3 regions of the Klebsiella variicola genome follow, and region 3 is predicted to be linked to each of the others. Evidence: predicted binding sites of a transcription regulator. Region 3 holds the regulator's gene; each other region holds the start of a gene.
The links. The regulator Fur, encoded in region 3, represses iron uptake genes when iron is present. The targets are predictions, from matches to a motif close to ATAATAATGAGAACNACTATCAA.
Positions count from the first base shown of each region.

Region 1: a site for Fur is predicted at 7,203-7,225, ahead of SP68_RS05095 (TonB-dependent receptor domain-containing protein). Genes of this name have one in related genera too.
Region 2: a site for Fur is predicted at 3,330-3,352, ahead of SP68_RS15175 (TonB-dependent siderophore receptor). Genes of this name have one in related genera too.

Region 1 covers NZ_CP010523.2:1,067,655-1,077,325, reverse strand. The annotation lists gene SP68_RS05140 (metal ABC transporter substrate-binding protein) at 1-49, shown strand, start outside; gene SP68_RS05135 (manganese/iron ABC transporter ATP-binding protein) at 46-867, shown strand; gene sitC (iron/manganese ABC transporter permease subunit SitC) at 864-1,712, shown strand; gene SP68_RS05125 (metal ABC transporter permease) at 1,706-2,560, shown strand; gene SP68_RS05120 (nitrous oxide-stimulated promoter family protein) at 2,620-2,961, opposite strand; gene SP68_RS05115 (LysR family transcriptional regulator) at 3,029-3,916, opposite strand; gene SP68_RS05110 (AEC family transporter) at 4,103-5,044, shown strand; gene SP68_RS05105 (thiamine pyrophosphate-requiring protein) at 5,080-6,789, shown strand; gene SP68_RS05100 (Rdx family protein) at 6,829-7,122, opposite strand; gene SP68_RS05095 (TonB-dependent receptor domain-containing protein) at 7,338-9,671, shown strand, end outside.
Region 2 covers NZ_CP010523.2:3,221,385-3,231,055, forward strand. The annotation lists gene ybiX (PKHD-type hydroxylase YbiX) at 1-353, shown strand, start outside; gene ompW (outer membrane protein OmpW) at 438-1,076, opposite strand; gene SP68_RS15160 (YkgJ family cysteine cluster protein) at 1,345-1,758, shown strand; gene SP68_RS15165 (YciC family protein) at 1,784-2,527, shown strand; gene SP68_RS15170 (septation protein A) at 2,582-3,121, shown strand; gene SP68_RS15175 (TonB-dependent siderophore receptor) at 3,393-5,576, shown strand; gene yciA (acyl-CoA thioester hydrolase YciA) at 5,676-6,074, shown strand; gene SP68_RS15185 (YniB family protein) at 6,104-6,640, opposite strand; gene hxpB (hexitol phosphatase HxpB) at 6,829-7,497, shown strand; gene kduD (2-dehydro-3-deoxy-D-gluconate 5-dehydrogenase KduD) at 7,647-8,408, shown strand; gene SP68_RS15200 (metal-dependent hydrolase) at 8,500-9,090, shown strand; gene SP68_RS15205 (L-cystine transporter) at 9,226-9,671, shown strand, end outside.
Region 3 covers NZ_CP010523.2:3,897,854-3,907,524, forward strand. The annotation lists gene kdpD (two-component system sensor histidine kinase KdpD) at 1-1,192, shown strand, start outside; gene kdpE (two-component system response regulator KdpE) at 1,189-1,866, shown strand; gene SP68_RS18300 (hypothetical protein) at 1,848-2,285, opposite strand; gene pgm (phosphoglucomutase (alpha-D-glucose-1,6-bisphosphate-dependent)) at 2,340-3,980, opposite strand; gene seqA (replication initiation negative regulator SeqA) at 4,013-4,561, opposite strand; gene ybfF (esterase) at 4,745-5,518, shown strand; gene ybfE (LexA regulated protein) at 5,652-5,945, shown strand; gene fldA (flavodoxin FldA) at 6,097-6,627, shown strand; gene fur (ferric iron uptake transcriptional regulator) at 6,919-7,371, shown strand; gene tcuR (tricarballylate utilization LysR family transcriptional regulator TcuR) at 7,499-8,425, shown strand; gene tcuA (FAD-dependent tricarballylate dehydrogenase TcuA) at 8,523-9,671, shown strand, end outside.

The DNA.
Region 1 (9,671 bases), 2.7 Mb from region 3:
CGAAACCATCGTCAACGGTATCCAGGACGGGATGAGGAAGCAGCCATGAATGCAGCGCAAGCGGGACTGTATGTCGACCAGCTCACCGTCACCTGGCGCAACGGCCACACTGCCCTGCGCGACGCCTCGTTCAGCGTACCGCGCGGCTCCATTGCCGCACTGGTGGGCGTTAACGGCTCGGGTAAATCCACACTGTTTAAAGCGCTGATGGGCTTTGTGCGCGTCGGCCACGGCGAGATCGCCATACTCGGCCAGCCGGTCAACCGCGCGCTGCGCCAGAACCTGGTCGCCTATGTCCCGCAGTCGGAAGAGGTGGACTGGTCCTTCCCGGTGCTGGTGGAGGATGTGGTGATGATGGGCCGCTACGGCCATATGGGCTGGCTGCGGCGGGCAAAGCCGCGCGATCGCGAGATTGTCGATGCCGCGCTGGCCCGCGTGGGCATGAGCGAGTTCCGCCATCGGCAGATTGGCGAGCTCTCCGGCGGGCAGAAAAAGCGCGTTTTCCTTGCCCGCGCTATCGCTCAGCAGGGTCAGGTGATCCTGCTGGATGAGCCTTTTACCGGCGTCGATGTGCAGACCGAAGCGCGGATCATCAGCCTGCTGCGCGAGCTCCGCGATGAGGGCTGTACCATGCTGGTCTCCACCCACAACCTCGGGTCAGTGAGCGAATTTTGTGATTACACGGTGATGGTGAAAGGCACCGTGCTGGCCAGCGGCCCGACAGAAACCACCTTCACCGCCGAGAATCTGGAGCGGGCTTTCAGCGGCGTGCTGCGCCACGTCGCGCTCACCGGCGCGGAAGCGCAGGTTATCACCGATGACGAGCGGCCGTTTATCAGCCGGCGCGCGGCAGGAGGCCCACGATGAGCTGGCTGCTGGAGCCGTTTGGCTATCACTATATGATCAATGCGATGTGGGTGTCGGCGCTGGTAGGCGGCGTCTGTGCGTTTCTCTCCTGCTACCTGATGCTGAAGGGCTGGTCGCTGATTGGCGACGCCCTCTCCCACTCGATTGTGCCCGGCGTCGCCGGGGCCTATATGCTCGGCCTGCCTTTCGCGCTCGGCGCGTTTCTCTCCGGCGGCCTGGCGGCGGGCAGCATGCTGTTTTTGCAGCAGCGCTCGCGGCTGAAAGAGGATGCCATTATTGGCCTGATCTTCTCCTCCTTCTTCGGGATCGGGCTGTTTATGGTGTCGCTGAATCCGACGTCGGTGAATATCCAGACCATTATCCTCGGCAATATTCTGGCCATCGCCCCGGAGGATATTATCCAGCTGGCGGCGATCGGCTTTATCTCGATGGCGATCCTGCTGCTGAAGTGGAAAGATCTGATGGTGACCTTCTTTGATGAAAACCATGCCCGCTCGATTGGCCTGAACACCCGCGGCCTGAAGCTGCTGTTCTTTACCCTGCTGGCCGCCTGCACCGTGGCGGCGCTGCAGACCGTCGGCGCCTTTCTGGTCATCTGCCTGGTGGTGACTCCCGGGGCCACCGCGTGGCTGTTAACCGACCGCTTTCCGCGCCTGCTGGCCATCGCCGTGGCTATCGGCAGTCTGACCAGTTTCTTCGGCGCCTGGCTCAGCTACTATCTCGACGGCGCCACCGGCGGCATTATCGTGGTCGCGCAAACGCTGTTATTCCTCATCACCTTTATCTTCGCGCCGAAGCACGGCCTGCTGGCCAGCCGCCGCCGCGCCAGGGAGGCCGCATGCTGAACCTGTTCCTGGCCCCGTTCCAGTTTCCTTTTATGGTCAATGCGATAGCGGTATCGATCATCGTGGCCGTGCCCTGCGCGCTACTGTCGGTGTTTCTGGTGCTCAAAGGCTGGGCGCTGATGGGCGACGCCATGAGCCACGCGGTCTTTCCGGGCGTGGTGCTGGCCTACATTATCGGCATCCCCTTCGCCATCGGCGCGTTTATCGCCGGGCTGCTGTGCGCCGTGACGACCGGTTTTCTCGACGATAACAGCCGACTCAAGCGCGATACCATCATGGGGATTGTCTTCTCCGGCATGTTTGGCGCCGGGCTGGTGCTGTACGTAGCGATCCAGTCCGATGTTCATCTCGACCATATCCTGTTCGGCGACATGCTGGGGATCTCCCTCAGCGATATTGGACAAACGGCGGCTATCGCGCTGGTGATTGCGCTGATTATCGGTCTCAAATGGCGCGATTTTTTGCTGCACGCCTTTGACCCGACGCAGGCCAAAGCCAGCGGCCTGCGCGGCGGACTATTGCACTACGGCCTGCTGTGCATGATCGCCCTGACCATCGTCGCGACGCTGCAGTCGGTGGGGATTATCCTGTCGATTTCGCTGCTGATTGCCCCCGGGGCGATCGCGCTCCTGCTGGTGCGGCGCTTTATCCACGCCCTGCTGCTGGCGGTAGCGGTGGCCATCGGCTGCTCGGCGGGAGGGGTGTGGCTGGCGTTTTATCTCGACAGCGCGCCGGCGCCGACTATCGTGGTGCTGTTTTCCGCGCTGTTTGTGGTCGCCTTTGTGGCAAGCACAATTCGGGATAGTCAGAAACAGAGGGCTTCAGCAACCATCCCCGGTGGCGGCTAATGCCTTACCGGGGCCGACTTGTCGCCCGGCTACGCGCCGCGCTGACCAGGGAAAGGCCGCTATTTTTTCGGTCGGTATTTTTCCGGTAGCGCCGGCACCGGGCGCCTGTCGTCCAGCAGATGGCGAATAGTGAGGATCGGGTGGCGCCAGAGCATTCGCGGCCCGGCCCAGCGCATAATCTGCTTCATCTCTTCGCGCTTCGCCGGCTGGTAGCAATGCACCGGACACTGCTTGCAGGCTGGTTTATTCTCGCCAAACACGCACTTATCAAGGCGCTTGTCGGCGTAGGCGTTCAGCGCCTGATAGTGCGCATTATCGGCCAGCGCCCCGGGACAGCGCCGCTGGTAGAGGGCAATCATCCGCTGAATCGTCATCTTTTCCCGTTCGATACGCTTCCCCATCTCCCCGCCTTTCGCCTGTTATTAAGATGCATATATTATACACCTTATTGTTCGTGCCCGACCAGCCTCACTGCTTGAGATGCTGGATCAACTGCAGGGCTGCCCCGGACAGAACCCCGAAATGGCTATAGGCATAGAAATCGCGGATAAAAACGCTGCCCTCGAGTTCGAACGGACGCAGCAGGCCCAGCGCTTCCTCGTGCCGGTAAACCGGGGCCGGCATCGACGTTAACAGATCGCTCTCGCACAGAAAGGCCTTAATGGCCGAGGAGGACGCGCACTCAATCACCGGCTGCGGACAGGGTAGCTGATGGGCACGAAAGATATCCTCAAGGATGTTCATCGGGGTACTTAACGGCGGCGGCATGATCCATGGATAGTCCAGCATCTCCTCGAGGGATAAGTTCGCCGCCTGATGTAGCGGGTGGTACTGCCTGGCGACGATGCAGATCCGGTCCTGCCAGTTAATTTTACCGCGCACCACGATTTTCTCATCATGCGGTAAGGGGCCGCAGAGGGCGATATCGATGTCGTGCATCCGCAGGAGTTTAAAGAGCTCGGAGTCAATGCGGTCGACGATCCGCAGATGGATCCGGGGATGTCGCTGATGGAAAGCTGCCAGCTTATCGATGAAATGGCTGGTCAGCAGGCTGGAAACACAGCCAATCCGCAGGATACCTTTCCCGGCGCCGCGGATGAGCGCAATCTCCTCGCGGGCCTTTTGTTCGGTATTCAGCATCGTCAGCGCATAGGGTAAAAAGGCGCTGCCATATTCGCTCAACGCCATACCGTGTTTGTGTCTTTCGAATAAGGTCGCGCTCAGGTCCGCTTCCAGGCTCAATAACAGCCGGCTCAGTCCCGACTGAGTGATCCCCATCTTCTCTGCGGCCAGGGTCATATTGCCTTCGTGAGCGACAGTAATAAACGCCTGAATCTGCTTAAATTTCATTGGCATGATATTTACTCATTGAATAAACGGTTTTTGCATTTCCCTTGCGGCCTGTTTTAGCGAATAAATGTCGCTATCAATACGCTCAAAAATAGCTACCGCGCATCAGGAAAAACGGATTTATTAACCTCATCACGCACGGCAAAAACGAATTGCGGACCCGAAGATAATTTATAATGAGAATATATCACCATGACACAGAACAATATTCTATTAATTTCAGGCGCTATATTACCGGTCATCATTACCGTCATCATCGGCTATATTAGCGGTAAACGAAAAGACTTTAACTGGCAGCAGGCAGGAGACATCAATAAAATTGTGATGCTCTATGCATTACCACTAAGTATTTTCAGCAATATGGTGATGACGCCGCGTCACATCGTCATGACCATGGGCCCGGTTGCGGTGGCCATTATCCTCGCGCTGATTCTGAGCTTCGTCATTCCCTTACTGGTCGCCCGCTATCTGTTCCGACGCGACCTCGCCCTCAGTACGCTGCAGGCGCTGGCCATCGGCTCGCCGGCGGTTCCTTTCATCGGCACCTCGGTGCTGGCCTTTTTATTTGGCACCGTCAGCGCGTCGCTGATCACCGTGTCCAGCATCACGCAAAACGTCTTCCAGCTGCCGCTGGTAATGATTCTGATGTCGGTCGCCACTGGCGATAAAAGCCAGCATATCTCCTTTGGCACACGGGTGATAAACGCCATTAAACAACCTGTGGTCTGGTCACCGGTGATCGCCCTGATCATCGTGCTGGCGGATATCCATATTCCGCAGACTATCTCGATGTCGCTGGGTCTGCTGGGTAAAGCCTCTGGCGGGCTGGCGCTGTTTGCCGCCGGGATCGTGCTCTATACACGCAGCATTGTTATCACCACCGCTACCATTATCACCGTTATCGCCCGCAATATTTTGGTGCCCGGCGCCTGCTATCTCCTGTTATTAAAAATGGGCTTCAGCATGGAGCAAATAAAGGAAGTCGTATTGACGATGGCTATCCCGGTAGGCTCCATCGCGATAATTATTGCCATGCAGTATAAAACCGGCGAGCAGGAAATGGCCTCGACGATGGCGCTGAGTATTATTGCCTCCATCATTACGATGGGCGGATTTATTTTCTTAACCTTTTAATTATCGCGATTACACCGCGTGAATACGGAGAGAATATGGCCTCTATCACATTATCGGCTGCTGAACTGTTACTGCATCGGCTACAGGCGCTGGACGTGGCATATATTTTTATTAACTCGGGCACCGATTATCCGCCAGTTATTGAAGCCTGGGCAAAGGCCCGGGCGACCGGGCAAAAGGTACCCGAGCTGGTGATCTGCCCGCATGAAAACGCCGCCATCGGCATGGCGCACGGCTACTACCTCGGCACTGGCAAGGTGCAGGCGGTAATGGTTCATACCAACGTCGGGTTAGCCAACGCCGCCTGCGGTGTCATCAATCTGGCGAACAGCAATATCCCGGTGCTGATTTTTGGTGGTCGCACGCCGATTAGCGAACATTCCCACTTCGGCTGCCGCAATACGCCGATTGGCTACGGCCAGGAGATGCGCGACCAGGCGGCGCTGATCCGTGAATCCGTGAAGTGGGATTTTGAACTGCGGCTGGCCGATCAGATCGGCGAGCATGTTGACCGGGCCTGGGCGATTGCCAGCTCCCTGCCGAAAGGGCCGGTCTACCTGAGCTTACCGCGCGAGCCATTGTGCGAGACCTTTGCTATTGATGAGGCCGCACTGCAGGCCGGTCCTTCGCAGCAGCCGGTCCGCTATGCGCCAGTCCGGGAAGATATCGCCCGGGCCGCCGAGGCAATCGCCTGCGCCAGGCATCCCGTCATCTTCGCCCAGCGCGGCGCCCGAACGGCGGGTGGCTTTGCGCGACTTAATAGCCTGGTGCGCGAATGGGCGATCCCATTGGTGGAATACTGGGGTACCGAGGTGACCCTGAGCGCCGATAACCCACTGCTCGCCGGGGCTGATCCCAGCGCCTGGCTCGCCGACGCCGATGTGATTCTGGTGGTCGACTCGCAGGCGCCATGGATGCTCGCCGAGGGCGACTGTCGCCAGGACTGCACCGTGATCCAGATGGGCCCCGATCCGCTCTTCTCCCGCTACCCGGTACGTGGCTATCGCGCGGACATCAACCTGGCGGGCGAGACCGATGAAGTCTTCAGCCTGCTGGAAGAGGCGCTGCGCCCGCTGCAGGCCGCCCGCCAGCAACATGTGGCGGAGCGGGCGGCATATACGCAGAACCGCATCCAGCAACAGAAAAACCAGCGCGACGCGCTTCTCCATGCCAGCCAGACCGGGGTCATTACCAAACCCTGGCTCAGCTACTGCCTCGGCCATCTGGCGAATCAACACCGCGGCCGGATCGTTTCTGAGCTGACCACGCTGCCGCAATTTGCCGGGCTGATCCATGCCGAGAGCTATTACCAGGAAGCGCTGGCCGGCGGCCTGGGCGAAGCCCTGCCTATCGCGCTGGGGCTGCAGCTTGCGCGCCGGGAAGAGCTGATTATTGCCGCCGTCGGCGACGGGTCGTACCTGTTCGCCAACCCTGCGGTCTGCCACCATATTGCGGAGGTAATGAAGCTCCCTGTCCTCGTCGTGGTCGGAAATAACGGCGGATGGGGCGCCGTCGCGGGCGGCACCAAAGCGCTCTACCCGGACGGCTACGCCGCCCGCGCGGAGACCATTCCGGCCACCGCCTTTACCACCTCGCCGGATTTCGCCGCGATCGCCGCCTCCAGTCGCGCGGCGGCCCTGTCGGTTTCCCGGGCCGAAGATCTCCCCGGCGTGCTGGAAGAAGCGGTCACCCTCATACGCACCCGCCGACAAAGCGTGCTGGTTGACGTGCAGTTAGCCCGCTAACGGCTTCTCCTCCGGGCGCTTGTCGCCCGGAGGGGGTTGTCACCCCTTCTGCTCACCTTTATCCACATGGCCCAGCGGCTTCTCCGGGAAACAGACATCGCGCACCCGGCGTTTCAGCTCGGCCGCATCCGGAAAACCGCCATCCTGCTTGCGCTCCCAGATCTGCTGACCGTCGACATCGATCGTGAAGATCCCGCCGGTCCCCGGCACCAGCGTCACCGAGGCGATGTCGGTGCTGAAGGTATGTAACAGCTCCTGCGCCATCCAGCTGGCGCGCAGCATCCAGTTGCACTGGGAACAGTAGGTGATGGTGATGGCCGCTTTTGAGTTCATCGTCGTCTCGCTAAGTCTGAAAGGGCAAATTGTAAACAAAGTGCAGTTTAAATGAAGAACACATGATTATTTTGTTGCAAACGATAATACCTATCATTACCATTCGCAATCAATAAATGGAGTAAGACCCCATCCGCAACGGAAAAGACGGAGCAACCTGCAACTCTGGAAGTAACGCGTGAGCCGATACTAATAACGATCAAGGCGTGGCGACTATGTACAAATCGACTCCGTCAGCAGCATGGTGTAAAAAACGCCTGCTGGTGACCTCTTTGCTTGCAGCAATTTATCAGACTTCTGCCATCGCAGCAGACACTTCCGCCGTTAGCGGCGAGGCGGTGGATGACACCTCGGAACAAATGACCGTCACCGCCCCCGCACCGGTGCAGAAAGCCGGTAGTGAGCACAGCATCAGCGCCCAGGAGCTGGAGGATAAAGGCGCTAACGATTTCGGCTCGATCATGCGCTATGAGCCGCTCATCAGCGCCACCGGGGCCAGCGGCGGCTCCGGCAACGGCAAAAGCGGCTTCGACCGCGGAGGCTACACCGGCTACAACATTCGCGGTATGGAGAGCAACCGCGTCGGCATCGACGTAGACGGTATCGCGCAACCCAACGCCACCGGCCGCGGCTACGTCGGCCGCGCCGGGCTCAACACCTTCGGCATCGGCCGCGATTATATCGACCCGTATATGTACGGCAGTGTGGATATCCAGTCCGGCGCCACCTCGACGGAAACGGCCAACAGCGCTATCGGGGGAAATGTCTCCTTCCGCCCGAAATCGGCAGATGATTACCTGCGCCCGGGCAAGACCAGCGCCTTCGGCTACCGCAGCGGTTACGACTCTGCGGATCGCAGCTGGCACAACGGGGTGACCGTCGCCGGCGGCGATGAGTTCCTGCGCGGAATTTTGGTCTACAGCCACCGTGACGGTCAGGAAACCGAAAACAACAGCGGCACCGTCGACGCCTACCCGGCGAACTGGCACTCCGATGCGTTTCTGGCCTCCGGGATCTGGCAACCTAACGATGAACACAAGCTGACCAGCACCTTCGACTATTACCATAAAACCAACCACACCCACTACGATACCTGGGACTCCAGCGGCAACAGCACCATCGGCACCGCCAACCAGACCAGCCAGACCCGGCGCTGGGGCCTGAGCCTGAAGGATGACTGGACGCCGATGAACGACTACCTCGACAGCGTCTCCACGAAAATCTACTACCAGCATACCGAAGCCCATGACTGGACTTATATGCCGGACAGCGTCACCCGCAGAATGCAGACGGTGAACTCCAACTACGATACCGACACCTGGGGCCTGCAGACCGCGCTGGCGAAAACCCTGGGCCGCCACGATCTGAGCGCCGGCTTCAACGCCAGCACCAGCAAAACCCAGCGACCGTTCAGCCAGTCGCCGATCCCCAGCGTTTACAGCGAGATCATGCAGCCGGAGGCAGACAGCCGCAGCTACACTCTCGGCGGCTTTGTCCAGGATAAGATCAACTTCGACCTTGATAGCCACAACTTCGCCATTATTCCCGGCGTGCGCGTGGTGCATCAATCGACTAAGCCGGAAAATCTGTCCGACCTTGCCGCCAACAGCAGCGTACTGACCGAATCGTCGGTGGCGAATCTGTACGGCAAAAACAGCGATACCCAGGTTCTGCCGTCGTTGACCTTCCAGTACGACCTCACCCCGCGCCTGATGACCTACCTGCAGTACCAGCGCGGCGCGCAGTTCCCCAACGCCAGCCAGCTGTATGGCTCCTGGAACCTTGGCTCCAGCTACGCCGGCAGCCAGCAGTATGCCCTGATCGGCAATACCGATCTGAAGACGGAAACCAGCGATAATCTCGAGTGGGGGCTGAAGGGGGAAGTCACCGAAGGCATCACCGTGCGCACGGCGCTGTTCTACAACAGCTATAAGAACTTTATCGCCTATACGCGCTATACCCGCGCCAATAATCCGGGCCAGTTCACGAATGTGCCGTCGAACATCTACACCATTTATCAGGCGGAAAACCGCGATAAAGCCTATATCTACGGCGGTGAGATCAGTACCAAATTTAACTTTGGCACCTGGTTTGAGCAGGTGAACGGCCTGAGCACCACCCTCGCCCTCGGCTATAGCGAAGGGAAATCGAAATCCAGCTACAGCGGCGATAAATACGTCGACCTCGACAGCGTGGCGCCGATGAAAGCCATCGTCGGCGTGGCGTGGGACGATCCGGCGAAACGCTACGGCACCGCCCTGACGGCGACCTTTGTCAAAGGGAAACAGGCGACCGCCACCAACCGCGAAAGCTACAGCAACAGCGGGTCCGCCATTACCGATGCCAGCAGCGACTATATGCGCGTGCCGGGCTACGGCATGCTGGACTGGACCGCGTACTGGCAGGTGGCGAAAAACGTGCGCCTCAATGGCGGGGTCTACAACCTCACCGATCGTAAATACTGGGATTACCTGAGCAGCCGCAATATCGAGACCGGCACCAACCAGGACGCCAACGATAAAGCGCTGGCGGTGATGCCGGGCCGCACC
Region 2 (9,671 bases), 680 kb from region 3:
GGATGCGCACTGACCTGTCAGCGACGCTGTTTCTTTGCGAGCCGGAGAGCTATGAGGGCGGTGAACTGGTGATTGAAGACACCTATGGCCAGCACCGGGTGAAGCTCCCGGCCGGGCATCTGGTGCTCTATCCCGCCAGCAGCCTGCACTGCGTCACCCCGGTTACCCGCGGCGTACGTCAGGCCTCTTTCCTGTGGATCCAGTCGATGGTCCGCGACGATAAGCAGCGCGCGATGCTTTACGACCTGGACCGCACCATCCAGTCTCTGAAGGCCCGCTTTGGCGACGGAGAAGAGGTCCTCTCCCTGCTCAACATGTATCACAACCTGCTGCGCCAGTGGACGGAAGTGTGATCCGCTATCGATGGCGAAGGCTTGCGGCAGACAGGTGTGACGTGACAATGAACTGGCCATCCGTTGGCCAGTTTTCAGCAGGATTTAAAATCGATAACCCGCGGAGAACATAAACACCCACGGATCCAGACGGGTGCTGACTTTCTGGTCCACGCCGCCGGCTTTGAATTTCACATCGGTGTCGATATCCATGTACCACACCGACATATTCAGCAGCCAGTCACGGTTAATCAGATAATCGAGGCCGACCTGCCCCGCCGCGCCCCAGGAGTCCTTCAGGCTCAGATCGGAAAGCCCGGCCGCCTTGCCGGTATCGTTAAAGTCTTCATTAAAGAAGGTGGTGTAGTTAATACCCGCCCCCACGTACGGGCGCACCTTGCTTTGCGCATCGCCAAAGTACCACTGCGCCATCAGGGTGGGCGGCAACTGATGGACGGTGGCGATAGTCCCGGTTGGCCCGGTGCCGACCTTATGGCGGAACGGCGTTGCCGCCAGCAGCTCCACGCCGATGTTATCGGTGGCCATATAGGTAAAGGTTAAACCCAGTTGGGTATTGTTACTGACGTTGAAACTGCCAAGGCTGCCTAACACATTGTCAGAGCCCTCCGTCGGTCGGACGGTGGCGGTCCCGGCACGAATGAAAAATTCACCCGCTTCATGCGCCCAGACGCTGCCGGTGGAAAGCGTGCTAAGAATTAATGCCGCCGCTGCTAACTTCTTCATATCCACTTCCTCATTATGGTTTTTCAGCGCGGCCAAATATACCTATAACGAGTTACGTTTGATCTGTTTTAGATCACACTAAAACCTTAGATTTAACATTTATTGATCCAGATTAATTTTTGCTACCGATCGAAACACCCTGAATCCTTCTCACATCAATTTTCACTTTCCGTGAAAAAAATATTTCTCCCCCTCTTGCCGCCGCAAAAGCGGCTGGATAAGTTAACTGCCGACAATCTGTGTTGATGCGTTTTTTTCAGGTGTAATTATGAGTGAAATCAACCCGTGCATGACGTGCGGTGCCTGTTGTGCGTATTTTCGTGTCTCTTTCTACTGGGCGGAAGCCGACGACGCGGGTGGCCTGGTGCCTTCCGCGCTGACCGAGCCGCTGACCCCTTTCCTGCGCTGCATGAGCGGCACCAACCAGCGTCAGAGCCGCTGCGCGGCGCTGTCAGGCGACATCGGTGACGCCGTCCACTGCACTATTTATGAAAACCGTCCCTCACCGTGCCGCGAATTCGCCATGTCCGGTGAGAATGGTGAGGAAAATGACGCCTGCAACCGGGCGCGGGCGCACTATGGCCTACCGCCATTGCGGCCTCTTTACAAAGATATACCTGCCCTGAATGGTGCAGAGAGTGCTACGACGGAACGATTTGCGGTACAATCGCCGGCTAGTTAACACCTGCGACACTCAAGGAGAATGCATGTCTATCACGGCGAAGTCCGTCTACCGTGACACCGGGAATTTTTTTCGTAATCAGTTCATTACCATTTTGCTGATTGCGCTGTTGTGCGCGTTTATTACGGTAGTACTTGGCCATGCCTTTTCACCCAGTGACGAGCAGCTGTCGATACTCAGCGAAGGCGATAACCTCGCCGGTAGCGCCGGGCTGTTTGAGCTGGTGCAGAACATGACGCCGGAGCAGCAGCAGGTTCTGCTGCGCGCCTCGGCGGCATCAACCTTCTCGGGTCTGGTGGGCAATGCGATCCTCGCCGGCGGCGTTCTGCTGCTGATCCAGCTGGTCTCCGCCGGTCATCGCGTTAGCGCCCTGCGTGCCATCGGCGCCTCAGCCCCGGTGCTGCCGAAGCTGCTGCTGTTGATCCTCTTCACTACCTTCCTGGTGCAGATGGGGATGATGCTGGTCCTGGTGCCCGGCGTGCTGCTGGCCATCGTGCTGGCCTTTGCGCCGATCATGCTGGTGCAGGACAAAATGGGTATCCTCAGCGCCATGCGCAGCAGCATGCGTCTGGCGTGGGCCAATCTGCGGCTGGTGGCGCCGGCTATCATTGGCTGGCTGGTGGCAAAAACCCTGCTGTTACTGTTCGCTTCCAGCTTTGCTGTCCTGACGCCAAACGTCGGCGCGGTGGTCATCAATACCATCAGCAACCTGATATCCGCCCTGTTGCTGATCTATTTATTCCGCGTGTATATGCTTATCCGCAACTAATCTTAACCAGGATCGGGGTCTTCCCCGGTCCGTCCTGAAAGACGGGATCGATGTATGAAGCAGTTTCTGGATTTTTTACCGCTGGTGGTCTTCTTTGCCTTCTATAAGCTTTACGATATCTACGCCGCCACCACCGCGCTGATCGTCGCGACCGCTATCGTGCTGATCTACAGCTGGGTACGCTACCGTAAAGTCGAAAAAATGGCGCTGATCACCTTTGTGCTGGTGGCCGTCTTCGGCGGGTTAACTCTCTTCTTCCACAATGATGAGTTTATTAAATGGAAGGTGACGGTGATCTATGCCCTGTTCGCTGGCGCGCTGCTGTTCAGCCAGTGGGTGATGAAAAAGCCGTTGATCCAGCGCATGCTGGGCAAAGAGCTGGCCCTGCCGCAGCAGGTCTGGTCGCGGCTTAACCTGGCCTGGGCGGTGTTCTTTATCCTTTGCGGGCTGGCCAATATCTATATCGCCTTCTGGCTGCCGCAGAATATCTGGGTGAACTTCAAGGTCTTTGGCTTAACCGCCCTCACGCTGGTCTTTACCCTGCTGAGCGGGATCTACATCTACCGCCATATGCCGCAGGACGACCACCACTAACGCCTCCGCCGGCGCGCCATCGCGCGCCGCGCTCGCCCCCTATAATCTCACTGCGCTGGCAAACATTCCCTGCAGCCACACAACCTCAGCGCATACGCTGACAACTTTCCGGTCACACTGTGCAGGCTCTCTTCACGATTTCTCTCAACTGCATAAAAAGTTGCGGTAATTGTGAGGATTTTATGGAGATTCATCTCGTTACATTGTAATGATAATGGTTATCATTAATATTCTCGATCTCATTTTGCATTACTTTAAAAAGGATATTTACATGAGATCGCCGCAATATTCTGTCCCCACGACCCTGGCGCTGGTCATATCCAGTCTCCTCGCTCCTAACGCCTTTGCTGAAGAATCAGAACAAGATACCGAAACGATGATTGTGCGCAGTACGGCGGAAGAGGTGCTTAAGCAACAGCCCGGGGTGTCGATTATCACGGCAGATGATATTGCTAAGCAGCCGCCGGTCAACGATCTCTCAGACATCATCCGTAAAATGCCCGGGGTGAACTTGACCGGCAACAGCGCCAGCGGCAGTCGGGGCAACAACCGCCAGATTGATATCCGCGGCATGGGGCCGGAGAACACCCTGATCCTGATAGATGGGGTACCGGTCACGTCACGTAACGCGGTTCGCTATAGCTGGCGCGGCGAACGCGATACCCGGGGCGACAGCAACTGGGTACCTGCAGAGATGGTCGAAAGGATTGAAGTTCTCCGCGGTCCGGCAGCCGCGCGCTATGGTTCCGGCGCGGCGGGCGGAGTGGTCAATATCATTACCAAACGCCCGACCAACAACTGGCACGGTTCGCTGTCTTTCTTTACCAACCAGCCGGAAAACAACAAGGAAGGCACGACCAATCGCGCTAACTTCAATCTCAGCGGCCCACTGGCCGGGGAAGCGCTGACGATGCGCCTGTATGGCAATATCAATAAAACGGAACCCGACGCCTGGGATATTAACCATGCGCAAAACGGCTCTTACGCTGCGGGGCGCGAAGGGGTACGCAATAAAGATATTAACGCCTTGCTGTCATGGAAAATGACCCCGCAACAGATCCTCGATTTCAGCTACGCCTATAGTCGCCAGGGGAATATCTATGCTGGTGATACCCAGTACAGCAACGGCAATCTTAGCCCGAACGGGCTGGTGGACTCCCTGTACGGCCACGAAACTAATCGCCTCTATCGCCAGTCCTGGGGACTGACCTACAACGGTCTATGGGATTGGGGCCAGTCCAAAGCCGGTGTTTACTACGAGAAAACCAACAATACCCGCCTGCAGGAAGGCTCCACCGGCCGCGTCGAGGGCATGATCAACAGTGAGGATTATGCCACCAGCCGTCTGGAATCCTGGCGTACTACCTCGGAATTCAATGTGCCTTTCTTCTGGCTGGCGGACCAGACGCTGACGCTGGGAATGGAATGGAACCATGATCAGCTCGACGACCCGGCATCAATGCAGGCCACTAACAGCAACGGCGAGACTATCCCTGGGACCTCGGGCGACCCTACGCAACGTAGTACCAAAAACAGCGCCACCCTCACCGGTATCTATCTGGAAGATAATATCGAAGCCGTGCCTGGCACCAACCTGATCCCCGGCATCCGCTTCGATTATCATAATCAGTTTGGCAGCAACTGGAGCCCAAGCCTCAATCTGTCTCAGGCGCTGAGCGATATGTTCACGCTGAAGGCCGGTATCGCGCGCGTGTTTAAAGCGCCTAACCTCTATCAATCCAGTGAAGGCTATTTGCTCTCCACCCGCGGCAACGGTTGTCCGAACACTATAGCTGAAGGCAGCTGCTATCTGCTGGGCAACCCTGACCTCGATCCGGAGATCAGTATTAACAAAGAGATCGGTATCGAATTCAACCTTAATGGTTACGCTGCCGGAGTCACCTGGTTTCGCAACGATTACAAAAACAAAATCGTCTCCGGAACAGAGGTACTGGGCTATACCTCCAGCGGCAATAATATTTTGCAGTGGCAGAACGGCGGCAAAGCCGTGGTCGAGGGGCTGGAAGGAAATCTGCTGATCCCGGTGCTGAGAGATGTCCTCAGCTGGCGGACCAATGCCACCTGGATGCTCAAATCTGAAAGTAAAGAGACTGGCAACCCGCTGTCGGTTATCCCGAAATATACCGTTAACACGATGCTCGACTGGCAGGTAAACGACGCCCTGTCTGCGAATGTGAACTGGACGCTTTATGGCCGTCAGAAGCCGCGTCAGTATGCGGAGATCCGCAACGAAACCGGGACCCTTGCCACCACCGAGGTTGGCGCCTATTCCATCGTGGGTATTGGTACTCAGTATCAGCTAAACCGGGATATTCGCCTGAATGCCGGAATAAGTAATCTATTTGATAAACAACTGTATCGCGAAAACGCCGGCGCCTCGACCTACAATGAGCCTGGCCGCGCGTATTATGCCGGCGTTACCCTCTCCTTCTGAAGTGCCGCGCCCGCCTCTGCGGGCGCTTTCCCCTATTCTCTCCGCCCCGTTTTCATAGTAGCATCCCGCTGATCGTCTTTGACCACAACAGAGTAGAGCATGACAACTACAGATCTTGCCCCGAAGGGCGAAATGGTTTTACGCACCCTGGCGATGCCGGCGGATACCAATGCCAACGGGGATATTTTTGGCGGCTGGCTGATGTCGCAGATGGATATCGGGGGCGCCATCATGGCCAAAGAGATCGCTCAGGGTCGCGTGGTGACCGTGCGCGTGGATGGGATGACCTTTTTACGCCCGGTCGCCGTCGGCGACGTGGTGTGCTGCTACGCCCGCTGCGTGAAGCGCGGCAACACCTCAGTGACGATTAACATCGAAGTGTGGGTGAAAAAAGTCTCTTCTGAACCGATTGGCCAGCGCTATAAGGCGACGGAAGCGCTGTTTATCTACGTTGCCGTCGATAATCAGGGTAAACCGCGGGCTCTGCCGGCAGAATAATATGGTGCCCGGCTAACCGGGCACCTGGCTTACAGAAAGCCCAGCAGCGAGAAGAAGAAGTAGCCGATAATAATCACGATCACCGGCAGCACATACAGCGGGAAATATTGCACCAGGATGGTATGGCGCGGTACCACGATCCGCTCAGCGAGCTGCTCACGGGATAACCCTTCTGCGCCTTTGGCCTGCTCGAGGATCAGCTGATCCTCAATCCCCTCGCGAAGAAATTTCGCCTGCCTCGCCATCCGCGCGCCGGAGGCCTGCAGCGCCATGCCGACAAAAACCAGAATGAAGATGATCCAGAAGCCGATGTTCAGGCTGTGGTGGAAATCCGGCAGCGGCGAGTTGTACCAGAAAAAGTTCAGGAACGGCGTGTTAAAGCGCATCATCTCAATCATGACATGCGCAAAATCCATCATTACCGCGTCAATGCCGGGTTTCTTTTCACTGTGCTCATACATAAATTTGAGGACAGAAATCAGCGTCGACAGCACGGCGGGAATAAAGATGACCCATCCCAAAATGCGTTTGATAACCGCTATGCGTCCAGCTTGTTGGTACGTCATGAGTTCCCCTTGTTAAAGACGCGTTGGTGATTCGCCTGCCGCCTGTTGCGTGGCGCAGGCGCTCCTCGCTGACCCGAATGTGTCGGGTATAAGTCTATCTTCCACGGCGAATTTCGCCCAATAACGCGCGGTATGATATACCATGAATGCCGATTCGTTTATCTGATTACGCAACAGGAGAAGGACATATGTCAGCGAAGCGCCGCATTGAGGCCGCGATTTTTGATATGGACGGGTTGCTGATTGACTCTGAGCCGCTCTGGGATCAGGCGGAGGTCGAGGTCATGGAAAGCCTGGGGGTGGATACCCGCCGCCGCGATGAACTGCCCGACCTGCTTGGTCTGCGAATCGACCTTGTGGTGGATCTGTGGTATGCCCAGCAGCCGTGGCACGGCGTCGATCGCGCAGAAGCCACCGCGCGCATTATCCGCCGGGCCATCGAGCTGGTGGAAGCCTCACGCCCGCTGCTACCGGGCGTACGCGAGGCGGTGGCCCTGTGTAAAGCGCAGGGCTTGAAGGTGGGCCTGGCCTCGGCCTCGCCGCTGGTGATGCTGGAGAAAGTGCTCAACATGTTCGAACTGCGCGACCAGTTTGATGCGCTCGCCTCCGCGGAACATCTGCCCTGGAGCAAACCGCACCCGCAGGTATACCTCAACTGCGCCGCTGCCCTGGGAGTCGACCCGCAGCGCTGCGTCGCGCTGGAGGATTCGGTCAACGGCATGATCGCCAGCAAAGCCGCGCGCATGCGCGCTATCGTGGTACCGGAAGCGGAGAACAGCCGCGACCCGCGCTTCGTGCTGGCGGACGTCAAGCTCCCGTCACTGCAGGCCCTGACTGCCGAAGCCCTGCTCGGGTAAGGACGCTGGCGGGTGACGCGATCGCTGTCACGCCGCCGGCAATAAAATCAAAACATCGTTTCATTTTTATTGTAATTTTGTTTTCCTGCCTCTATGCTGGTCACAGGTGGCGTCATCGTACGCCTGAAGATCAGCTGACAGAGGTGAATATGGTAATGAACGCCTTCGACCTGACGGGTAAGGTCGCCATCGTGACCGGTTGCGATACCGGACTGGGACAGGGAATGACGCTGGGCCTGGCGCAGGCCGGGTGCGATATCGTCGGCATCAACCGTAAAATTCCCCATGACACGGCAGCACAGGTTCAGGCGCTGGGTCGCCGCTTTCATGCCATTCAGGCGGATCTCAGCCTTCAGGATGAGATGAGCGTGCTGGTCGACCAGGCGGTCGCGGCGATGGGTCGGGTCGATATTCTGGTCAATAACGCCGGGATTATCCGCCGCCATGATGCCCTGACCTTCACGGAAAGCGACTGGGACGCGGTGATCGATCTGAATCTAAAAGCGGTTTTCTTTCTCAGCCAGGCGGTCGCCAGGCAGTTCATTCGCCAGGGCGATGGCGGCAAAATCATTAACATCGCCTCGATGCTCTCGTTTCAGGGTGGGATCCGCGTCCCCTCCTACACCGCCTCGAAAAGCGGCGTGCTGGGTTTGACCCGTCTGCTGGCCAACGAATGGGCCGGCCAACGCATCAACGTCAACGCCATTGCGCCAGGATATATGGCCACCAATAACACCCAGGCGCTGCGCGAAGATGAAGAACGTAACCAGGCGATCCTCGAGCGCATTCCCGCCGGTCGCTGGGGAGAACCCAAAGACCTGCAGGGGCCGGTGGTGTTTCTCGCCTCGGCCGCCGCCGACTATATTAACGGCTATACCCTGGCCGTCGATGGCGGATGGCTGGCACGCTGAGAATTTGTGACAAAGAGTTACACCGTCACCTCTTCCGTACACTGTATAAAAACCCTATACTGTATGAATCGACAGTTTAGGGTGTGTTATCATGACGGCGGAAGGCCATCTCTTCTTTTCAATCGCCTGCGCAGTATTTGCCAAAAACGCAGAGTTAACGCCGGTGCTGGCGCAGGGCGACTGGTGGCATATTGTGCCCTCTGCGGTATTGACCTGCCTGCTGCCGGACATCGATCACCCTAAGTCATTTCTCGGCCAACGACTGAGCTGGATCTCAAAGCCCGTGGCGCGGGCCTTTGGCCACCGCGGCTTCACCCATAGCCTGCTGGCCGTCTTTGGCGCGCTGACGCTATTCTACCTCAAGGTGCCTGACAGCTGGATTGTCCCGGCGGACGCCCTCCAGGGCCTGGTGCTGGGCTATCTCAGCCACATCCTCGCCGATATGCTCACCCCCGCCGGGGTGCCGCTGCTGTGGCCCTGCCGCTGGCGCTTCCGGCTGCCGATCCTCGCGCCGCGCAAGGGTAACCAACTGGAGCGCGCTTTATGCATGGCGCTGTTCGTCTATGCCGTCTGGATGCCGCAGACGCTGGCGGACAACAGCGCAATACGCTGGTCTTCCGGAGTGATCAATTCCCTGCAAATCACCTTCAATCGCTTCATTAGTCATCAGAGTGGCCGATAAACCGCCGGAAAACACCATTTGGTTATAACCCATTCCATTTGAATATAAGTCCTTGATAACGCCTTCTGCTAACCTTGCCGTCATAAGAGCTGGTTATCCACCAGCCCAGGTTATAAAAATATCAGGAGAACGGGGATGAACTTTCCATTAATAGCGAACGTAGTCGTGTTCGCCGTATTACTGTTTGCGCTGGGGCAAACTCGCCATAAACAGTGGAGCCTGGCCAGGAAAGTGCTGGTTGGTCTGGCCATTGGTGTGGTCTTTGGTCTGGCGCTGCAGCTGATCTACGGGTCTGACAGCCAGGTGCTGAAGGATTCCATCCAGTGGTTCAATATCGTCGGTAATGGCTATGTCCAGCTGCTGCAAATGATTGTGATGCCGCTGGTCTTCGCCTCGATCCTGAGCGCGGTGGCCAGGCTGCATAATGCCTCTCAGCTGGGAAAAATCAGCTTCCTGAGCATCGGCACTCTGCTGTTCACCACGCTTATCGCTGCGCTGGTTGGCGTGCTGGTGACCAATATGTTCGGCCTCACCGCCGAGGGTCTGGTTCAGGGCAGCGCAGAAACAGCCCGTCTGAACGC
Region 3 (9,671 bases):
CTACCAGGCGCGGGTGGCGCGCTACCGTGAACGCCGTACCCGCCACCTGTATGAGATGTCTAAAGCACTGGCGGTAGGTCGTAGCCAGCAGGATATCGCCACCACCAGCGAGCGCTTCATCGCCTCCACCTTTCAGGCCCGCAGCCAGTTGCTGCTGCCGGACGCCCAGGGAAAACTGCTGCCCTTAACCCACCAGCCAGGGCTGACCCCATGGGATGACGCCATCGCCCGCTGGAGCTTTGATAAGGGGCAGCCTGCCGGCGCCGGCACCGATACCCTGCCCGGCGTGCCGTACCAAATTTTACCGCTGAAGAGCGCCGCCCGCACCTGGGGGCTATTGGTGGTGGAGCCGGAGAATCTGCGCCAGCTGATGATCCCGGAGCAGCAGCGGTTGCTGGAGACCTTTACCCTGCTGGTGGCCAGCGCCCTGGAGCGCCTCACCCTGACCGCCAGCGAAGAGCAGGCCCGGCTGACCAGCGAGCGGGAAAGCCTGCGTAACTCGCTGCTCGCCGCCCTGTCGCACGATCTGCGTACTCCGCTGACCGTGCTGTTTGGCCAGGCGGAAATTCTGACCCTCGATCTGGCCAGCGAAGGTTCAAAGCATGCTCCGCAGGCCAATGAAATTCGCCAGCATGTGCTCAACACCACCCGTCTGGTGAACAATCTGCTGGATATGGCGCGGATCCAGTCCGGCGGCTTTAATCTGCATAAGGAGTGGCTGACGCTGGAGGAAGTGGTCGGCAGCGCGCTGCGCATGCTCGAACCGAGCCTCGGCGGCCAGCACATTCAGTTGGATCTCCCCGATCCCCTCCAGCTGGTGCATGTCGACGGGCCGCTGTTCGAGCGGGTGCTGATCAACCTGCTGGAAAATGCCCATAAGTATGCCGGCGCCCGGGCGAACATCGGCATCCGCGCCGAAGCGGACGCCCGGCAGCTGTCGCTGGAGGTATGGGATAACGGTCCGGGGATCCCGGCAGGCCAGGAACAGACTATCTTTGATAAATTCGCCCGCGGCAACAAAGAGTCGGCGATCCCTGGCGTCGGGCTGGGCCTTGCCATCTGTCAGGCCATCGTCGACGTTCACGGCGGGACCATCTCCGCCAGCAACCGGCCCGAGGGCGGTGCCTCATTCCGTGTTACACTGCCGGGAGAAACGCCCCCTGAACTGGAAGAGCTACCTGAGGAATTGTGATTAACGTTCTGATTATCGAAGACGAACACGCTATCCGACGCTTTCTGCGCACCGCGCTGGAAGCCGACGGCATGCGCGTATTTGAAGCGGAAACCCTGCAGCGTGGGCTGATTGAAGCCGCTACCCGTAAGCCCGACCTCGCGATCCTCGATCTGGGCCTGCCGGATGGTGACGGCATTGATTTTATTCGCGACCTGCGTCAGTGGAGCCAGATGCCGATTATCGTCCTGTCAGCGCGTAGCGAAGAGCATGACAAAATTGCCGCCCTGGATGCCGGCGCCGATGACTACTTAAGTAAACCCTTTGGCATCGGCGAGCTACAGGCCCGCCTGCGCGTCGCGCTGCGTCGCCACGGCGCGGCGCAGGCCGATGAGCCGGTGGTGCGCTTCGCTGACCTTGAGGTCAATATCCCCGCCCGCCGCATCCTGCGCGGCAGCGAAGAGATCCACCTGACGCCTATCGAGTTTCGCCTGCTGGCGGCGCTGTTGAATAATCCCGGCAAAGTGCTTACCCAGCGCCAGTTGCTGAATCAGGTGTGGGGGCCTAACGCCGTAGAGCACAGCCACTATCTGCGGATCTACATGGGTCATCTGCGACAAAAGCTGGAGGCCGATCCGGCACGGCCGCAGCATTTGCTGACTGAAACCGGCATTGGCTATCGCTTTATGCCCTGAGCCCCGCCTCTGCAGTACCAGAGGCTGGCGATTTTCAGCCCTTCAGAGAGCAGCAGAAAACCGGCCAGGATCGCTACATGCCTGATGCCGGCAGCCTGAATCAGCCACAGACCCAGCGACAGCGAAGGCTGCATAAACACCAGTCTGAGCGGCGCCTGCCCCCAGGCCAGCCACAGCGCATAGCGGCTCTGACGGAAAAAGAGGATCATCGATAGCGGGATGCTGATAATCAGCAGAACATTCAGCGGATACAGCCAGACCGCCCCAGAGCCGTAAGTATGCAGCAGCTGGAGATAAGCCAGCAGGTCGTCGTAAAAAGGGAGGCGGCGGTGGGCAATATTCCACCATAAGAATTGCAGCACGAAAAAGAGATCCATCCACGCCCAGAATAAAAACAGGGACTTCCGTTGTATTTTCATCGCTATCCTTGCGAAAAAAATCAGGCCCACAAGGGGCCTGATGTTTGGCTGCGGTTACGCGTTCTTCAGCACTTCGCTGACAATCTCTACCGCTTCTTTTTCAATCAGCTTGCGATGCTCTTCGCCGAGGAAGCTTTCGCAGTAGATCTTGTAGGCGTCTTCGGTGCCTGACGGACGCGCCGCGAACCAGCCGTTGTCGGTCATCACCTTCAGGCCGCCAATCGCCGCCCCGTTGCCCGGCGCCGCGGTCAGACGAGCAGTGATCGGATCGCCCGCCAGGGTGTCAGCGCTGACCATTTCCGGAGAGAGCTTGGACAGCGCCGCTTTCTGCGCGGAAGTTGCGGAAGCCTGCAGGCGGTTGTAGCTCGGCGCACCGAAGCGTTCAGCCAGTTCGTTATAATGCTCCTGCGGGTTTTTCCCGGTCACTGCGGTGATTTCCGCCGCCAGCAGGCACATGATGATGCCGTCTTTATCGGTGGACCATGGCGTGCCGTCAAAGCGCAGGAAGGAGGCCCCGGCGCTCTCTTCGCCGCCGAAGCCGAAGCTGCCGTCGAACAGGCCGTCTACAAACCATTTAAAGCCCACCGGCACTTCCACCAGCTTGCGGCCCAGATCGTTCACCACCCGGTCAATCATCGCGGAGGAGACCAGCGTTTTACCCACCGCCACCTCTTTGCCCCACTGCGGACGATGCTGGAACAGGTAGTTGATCGCTACCGCCAGGTAGTGGTTCGGGTTCATCAACCCGGCTGGGGTGACAATCCCGTGGCGGTCGTAATCCGGATCGTTAGCAAACGCCAGATCGAACTTATCGCGCAGCGCCAGCAGGCCCGCCATCGCACACTCTGAGGAGCAGTCCATACGGATGGCGCCGTCTTTATCGAGGTGCATAAAGCGGAAGGTCTGGTCAACCTGATCGTTCACAATGGTCAGATTGAGCTTGTAGTGTTCGCCAATGCGTTTCCAGTATTCGATACCGGACCCGCCCAGCGGATCGACGCCCAGCGTCAGGCCCGCTTTCTGGATCGCCGCCATGTCGACGATGTCCGCCAGCCCTTCAATGAACGGCTGCACCAGATCCTGTTCTTTAACGTGACCAGAAGCCAGCGCCGCGTCCAGAGAAATGCGTTTCACGCCCTGCAGGCCGGCGGCCAGCAGTTCGTTGGCGCGGTTTTCCACCACTTTGGTGACGTTGGTATCAGCCGGGCCGCCGTTTGGCGGGTTGTACTTGATACCACCATCTTCCGGCGGGTTGTGTGACGGGGTGATCACAATGCCGTCTGCCAGCGGACCGCCTTTTTTGTTATGCACCAGAATCGCATTGGAGACCGCCGGCGTCGGAGTGAAGCCGTTGTTTTCCTGCACGATCACGTCAACGCCGTTGGCGGTTAACACTTCCAGCACCGAAATAAACGCCGGCTCGGAAAGGGCGTGGGTATCTTTGCCGACATAGCACGGACCGGTGATCCCGTTCTTCGCACGATCTTCCGCAATGGCCTGGGCGATGGCCAGGATATGCGGTTCGTTGAAGTTGTGGCGCGCCGCGCTACCGCGATGGCCAGAGGTGCCGAATTTTACCGCATGCTCCGCATTACCGACTTCAGGCTTCAGCACGTAGTACTGAGCAGTCAGTTGGGCGACGTTAATCAAATCACTCTGTTGCGCAGGCTGCCCCGCACGTTTATCGATTGCCATTGCCTGATCCTTCTGGTGCAAATGTTAAAAAGCTAGATCGTGCCGCAAACCTTTTCAATCAGCTCCGCAGGGAACTGCATCGACTGCATGATGTGCTCAATCATGCTGCATTTACGGCCGGTATTGGTATTAGTGATAACCCACCACGGTGTACCAGGAACCTGTTTTGGTTTGGTCTGATTACCGCTTTTCAGCAGCGTACGCGCATCTTCTGCAAAGTAGACGCGCGTGCGGCCATGCAGAGACTCGGTCGCCTCGGCAAATGCTTTATTGTCCAGAGAATAGAGGGTCGTCAACACCAGCATGAAACGGTTCACCGCACGCTTCTGCTCGGCGTATTCATCAGATAACAACAGCTCGCGCATGGCGCGGACTTTATCTTTCGCCGGGTTAGCGGGTTTCACCTCCACGGCAGGCGCTGGCGCCAGTGCCGGCGCGGCTTTGCTGACCGGTGTAGCCGGTTGGGAAACGGCGGAAAATTTCAGCATGCGCCGTAAAATGTCGGATGCGCTCTCGCCGATATGCAGAGTGTGGCTGGCAATATAGCGATAGAGTTCATCATCAACTTCAATTGTTTTCATCTTAATCCAGTGCGATATCTTTTCTGAATACAAATCGTTGGGATTATAAGTACAAATCCCAACCGCGGATAGCGTCAAACCAGGATGGCGGTAAAACTCAGAAAACTTCTGGGTCTTGCAGCCGGATGGCAGAATGTCCAACATAATACCCTAACCCGACGGAGCGAAAAAAAGAACTTTGCCATGAAATTAAATAGCCGAGCGCAATCTGCACAGAATCCGCACAACCACTCCCCGATCGTGCTGGTCCACGGTCTGTTTGGCAGCCTGGACAACCTGGGCATCCTCGCCCGCGACCTGATCGCCGACCACGATATTGTGCAGGTCGATATGCGCAACCACGGTTTGTCGCCGCGATCGCCAGAGATGACCTACCCCGCCATGGCGCAGGATCTGCTTGATACGCTCGACGCGCACCAGATCGAGCGCGCCACCTTTATCGGCCATTCGATGGGCGGGAAAGCGGTGATGGCGTTGACCGCCCTGGCGCCGGAACGCATCAGCGGACTGGTGGCGATCGATATCGCGCCGGTGGATTATCATGTGCGCCGCCATGATGAGATCTTCGCCGCTATCCGCGCCGTCAGCGAATCCTCCGCCAGCAGCCGCCAGCAGGCGGCGCAGGTGATGCGTGAGCATCTGCGGGAAGAGGGCGTGATTCAGTTCCTGCTGAAATCTTTTGTCGACGGCGAATGGCGCTTTAACGTGCCGGTGCTGTGGGACCAGTACCCGCATATCGTCGGCTGGGAAACCATTCCGGCCTGGCCGCACCCGACGCAGTTTATTCCCGGCGGCAACTCGCCCTATGTGACCGACGCCTACCGCGACGCGCTGCTGGCGCAGTTCCCGCAGGCCCGGGCGCACGTCATCGCTGGCGCCGGACACTGGGTGCATGCCGAGAAACCCGAGGCGGTGTTACGCGCCATCCGCCGCTATCTGACGAGCATCGCCGCCTGATTGGCTAAAATATGCCCGACCGCGCCGCAGAATGCCCGCGGTCGTTGGCGCAGCCGTTCGCCTGATGTATGATGGCGCGCTATCTGCGCCGGCTAGAGCCCGGCAGCTTGTTTCCCCGAAGTCACTCAGAATCATGGCAAAAGAACAAACGGACCGTACGACATTAGATTTGTTCGCAAACGAGCGTCGCCCGGGAAGACCGAAAACCAATCCGCTGTCGCGCGATGAACAACTGCGCATCAACAAACGTAACCAGCTGAAACGCGATAAGGTTCGCGGGCTGAAGCGCGTCGAGTTAAAACTCAACGCCGACGCGGTCGATGCGCTCAATGAACTGGCGGAAGCGCGTAATATGAGCCGTAGCGATCTCATTGAAGAGATGCTGATGACCCAATTGCGCGCCCTGCACAGCCAGGGAAAAGTCTAACTTTCCGCGAAAAATCCGCATTCGTGTAGCAGAGTGTGCAGTCGGGCGTGATTGCTGTTTCCGCGCCCTTGCCTGTTCTGCTATGATTGCCGTTATCTATGGGCATCGCGTCCCTACCACATCATTTAAGTTTCAAGAGGTTATTTTACTCATGGCAATCATCGGCATCTTTTTTGGCAGCGACACCGGCAACACCGAAAATATTGCAAAAATGATTCAAAAGCAGCTTGGTAAAGATGTTGCTGATGTTCACGACATTGCCAAAAGCAGCAAAGAAGACCTGGAAGCCCACGACATTCTGCTGCTCGGTATCCCGACCTGGTACTACGGCGAAGCGCAGTGTGACTGGGACGACTTCTTCCCGACGCTGGAAGAGATCGACTTCAATGGTAAACTGGTGGCGCTGTTCGGCTGTGGCGACCAGGAAGACTACGCAGAATACTTCTGTGACGCGCTGGGCACCATCCGCGACATCATTGAGCCGCGCGGCGCGACCATCGTCGGTCACTGGCCGACAGCCGGGTATCATTTTGAGGCCTCCAAAGGCCTGGCGGATGACGACCACTTCGTCGGCCTCGCCATTGATGAAGACCGCCAGCCGGAGCTGACCAACGAGCGCGTTGAGAAATGGGTGAAGCAGGTTGCCGAAGAGCTGCACCTCGAAGAAATCAAAAACGCCTGATGATTAAGCGGCGCAATCATTGAGTTGCGTCGCATTAATAGACAAAAGCAATCAAACTAATAGCTACAAGTTTTTAACTTTTAATCACATATCTGTACAATGTCCACTGATTCTACGAGGCACGTGACGCAGTTTGTAGCTGGTGCCTCGTTTTTGACAGCAAACCAGGCCTGATGCTTGCAGTTTTCATTTACCAGTGGCAGTTCTATAATGAGACGCATTACGTCGGGTTAATTTCTGTATGACTTCCGTTGAAGGAAGTAGATCGTTTAGCAACAGGACAGATTCCGCATGACTGACAACAATACCGCATTAAAGAAGGCTGGCCTGAAAGTCACACTTCCTCGACTGAAAATCCTTGAAGTGCTGCAGGAACCGGATAACCATCATGTCAGTGCGGAAGACTTATATAAACGCCTGATCGACATGGGCGAAGAGATCGGTCTGGCGACCGTTTACCGCGTACTCAACCAGTTTGATGATGCCGGTATCGTGACTCGTCATAATTTTGAAGGCGGTAAATCCGTTTTCGAACTGACCCAGCAGCATCACCACGATCACCTGATTTGCCTCGACTGCGGCAAAGTGATCGAATTCAGCGATGACTCGATCGAATTACGCCAGCGTGAAATTGCCTCCCGCCACGGCATCCGCCTGACCAACCACAGTCTGTATCTGTACGGTCATTGTGCGGAAGGTGATTGCCGCGAGGACGAACACGCCCACGACGCGGTGGAAAAATAATTCCCCGCTTCGCTGAGACTGAAAAGCCAACCTGCCGGTTGGCTTTTTTATGGGCGCCTCTGCTGCCCTTACCGCTCTCGTCCCACAGGTGACCTTCCCGCGTCCTCGTTTTGTCCGGAGAGTTGATATGGAACTTCGCCAGCTACGCTATTTTGTGCGCATTGTTGAAACCGGCAGCATGGGGCGCGCCGCGCTTGATCTTAATATCGGCGTCTCGGCGCTCAGCCAGCAGATCGCACGCCTGGAAAACGAACTGGCCATTCGCCTGCTGCAGCGGACCTCCCGCGGGGTCACGCCCACCAGCGCGGGTCTCGCTTTCTACTCGCAGGCACAGCTGGCGCTGCGCCATGCCGATGATGCCATCCTCGCCGCCCGCGAGGCGCGCCTGTCAGGCCACGTTAGCGTCGGCATGGCCCCCAGCACCGCCTCCGTTCTCGGCGTCCCGTTCATCAATGCGATGCGCGAAAGCTATCCCGACGTGCGCCTGCATTTGGTGGAAAGCCTCTCCGGTAATCTGGAGCGGATGATCAACACCCGCCAGCTCGATTTAGCTATCGTTTTCCAGCAGGAAAAGATCCTGCGCTGGAGCGCCAGACCGGTGCTGGAAGAACGCCTGTTCCTGATTGGCACCCATGCGCTGTTGGCCCCCCTGCAGGAGGACCACATCTCCCCTGACCAGCTCACCTCCCTGCCGTTGATTATGCCAAGCCAGGGCCATGGCCTGCGCGGCAGGCTGGAGGCAGTTTGCCAGCAGCATCATCTCAGCGTTGAGGTGGTGGCGGACATTGACGGTCTGGCCCTGCTGATGCAGGCCGTGCGCAGCGGACTGGGGGCCACCCTGCAGCCCGGGGCCGCCATCTCCCACCTCGACCATCAGGCGCTGAGGGTGATCGACGTCGTCAACCCGATACTCAGTCGCCCCAACTTTCTGGTCAGTCTGTCTGATGATGAACTCACTCCGGCAGGCCTTGCGGCTCGAGTGATACTCAGCAAAGTCATGCGCCAGCTGGTGGAGTCTGACCGCTGGCCGGGTGCTACCCTTTACGCTCACTAAACCCCTCTTTAGCATTACACCATAGCGCCTCACCGCTGTTACCACCTACATTCCCATTACAAATTTAACAATTAATTAAATTGTAAGGGAGCCGATAATGGTGGATGTACTGGTGATTGGCGGCGGCAATGCCGCGCTATGCGCCGCCTTAACCGCCCGGGAAGCTGGCGCCTCGGTGCTGCTGCTGGAGGCGGCGCCGCGGGAGTGGCGCGGCGGCAACTCGCAGCACACGCGTAACCTGCGCTGTATGCACGATGCGCCGCAGGACGTGCTGGTCGACAGCTACCCGGAAGAAGAGTACTGGCAGGATCTGCTGCGCGTCACCGAGGGGAATACCAACGAAGCGCTGGCCCGAATGGTGATCCGCACCTCGTCACAATGCCGGGACTGGATGCGCCAGCACGGCGTGAACTTTCAGCCACCGCTCTCCGGCGCCCTGCACGTGGCCCGCACCAACGCCTTTTTTATGGGCGGCGGCAAAGCGCTGGTCAATGCCTATTACCGCAGCGCGGAGCAAATGGGGGTGCAGATCCGCTACAACACACCGGTGCAGGCTCTCGAGCTGCGCAACGGCGAATTTGTCGCCGCGCTGGCGGGCGAGGAACGGATTGTTGCAAAAAGCTGCGTCCTCGCCGCCGGCGGATTTGAATCCAACCGCGAATGGCTGCGCGAGGCCTGGGGGCAAAATGACAGCGGTGAATGGCCCGCCGATAACTTTCTCATCCGCGGCACCCGCTTCAACCAGGGAGTGCTGCTCAAGTTTATGATCGACGCCGGGGCCGATATTATCGGCGATCCCTCGCAGTCCCACTGCGTCGCCATTGACGCCCGGGCGCCGCTCTACGATGGCGGGATCTGTACCCGCGTCGACTGCGTGTCGCTGGGGGTAGTGGTCAACCGCGATGCCGACCGTTTTTACGATGAAGGAGAAGATTTCTGGCCCAAACGCTATGCCATCTGGGGCCGGCTGGTCGCCCACCAGCCCGGGCAAATCGGCTACTCGATCATCGACAGCAAAGCCATCGGCCACTTTATGCCGCCCGTCTTTCCCGGCGCTCAGGCCAACACCCTTCCCGAGCTGGCCCGCCAGCTCGGCCTGGACAGCGAACGCTTTACGCAAACCATCGCCGACTATAATGCCGCCTGCGCGCCAGGCCAGTTCGATCATACCCGCCTGGATAACTGCGCCACCGCCGGCCTGACGCCGCCAAAGACCCACTGGGCGCGGCCTATCGATACGCCGCCT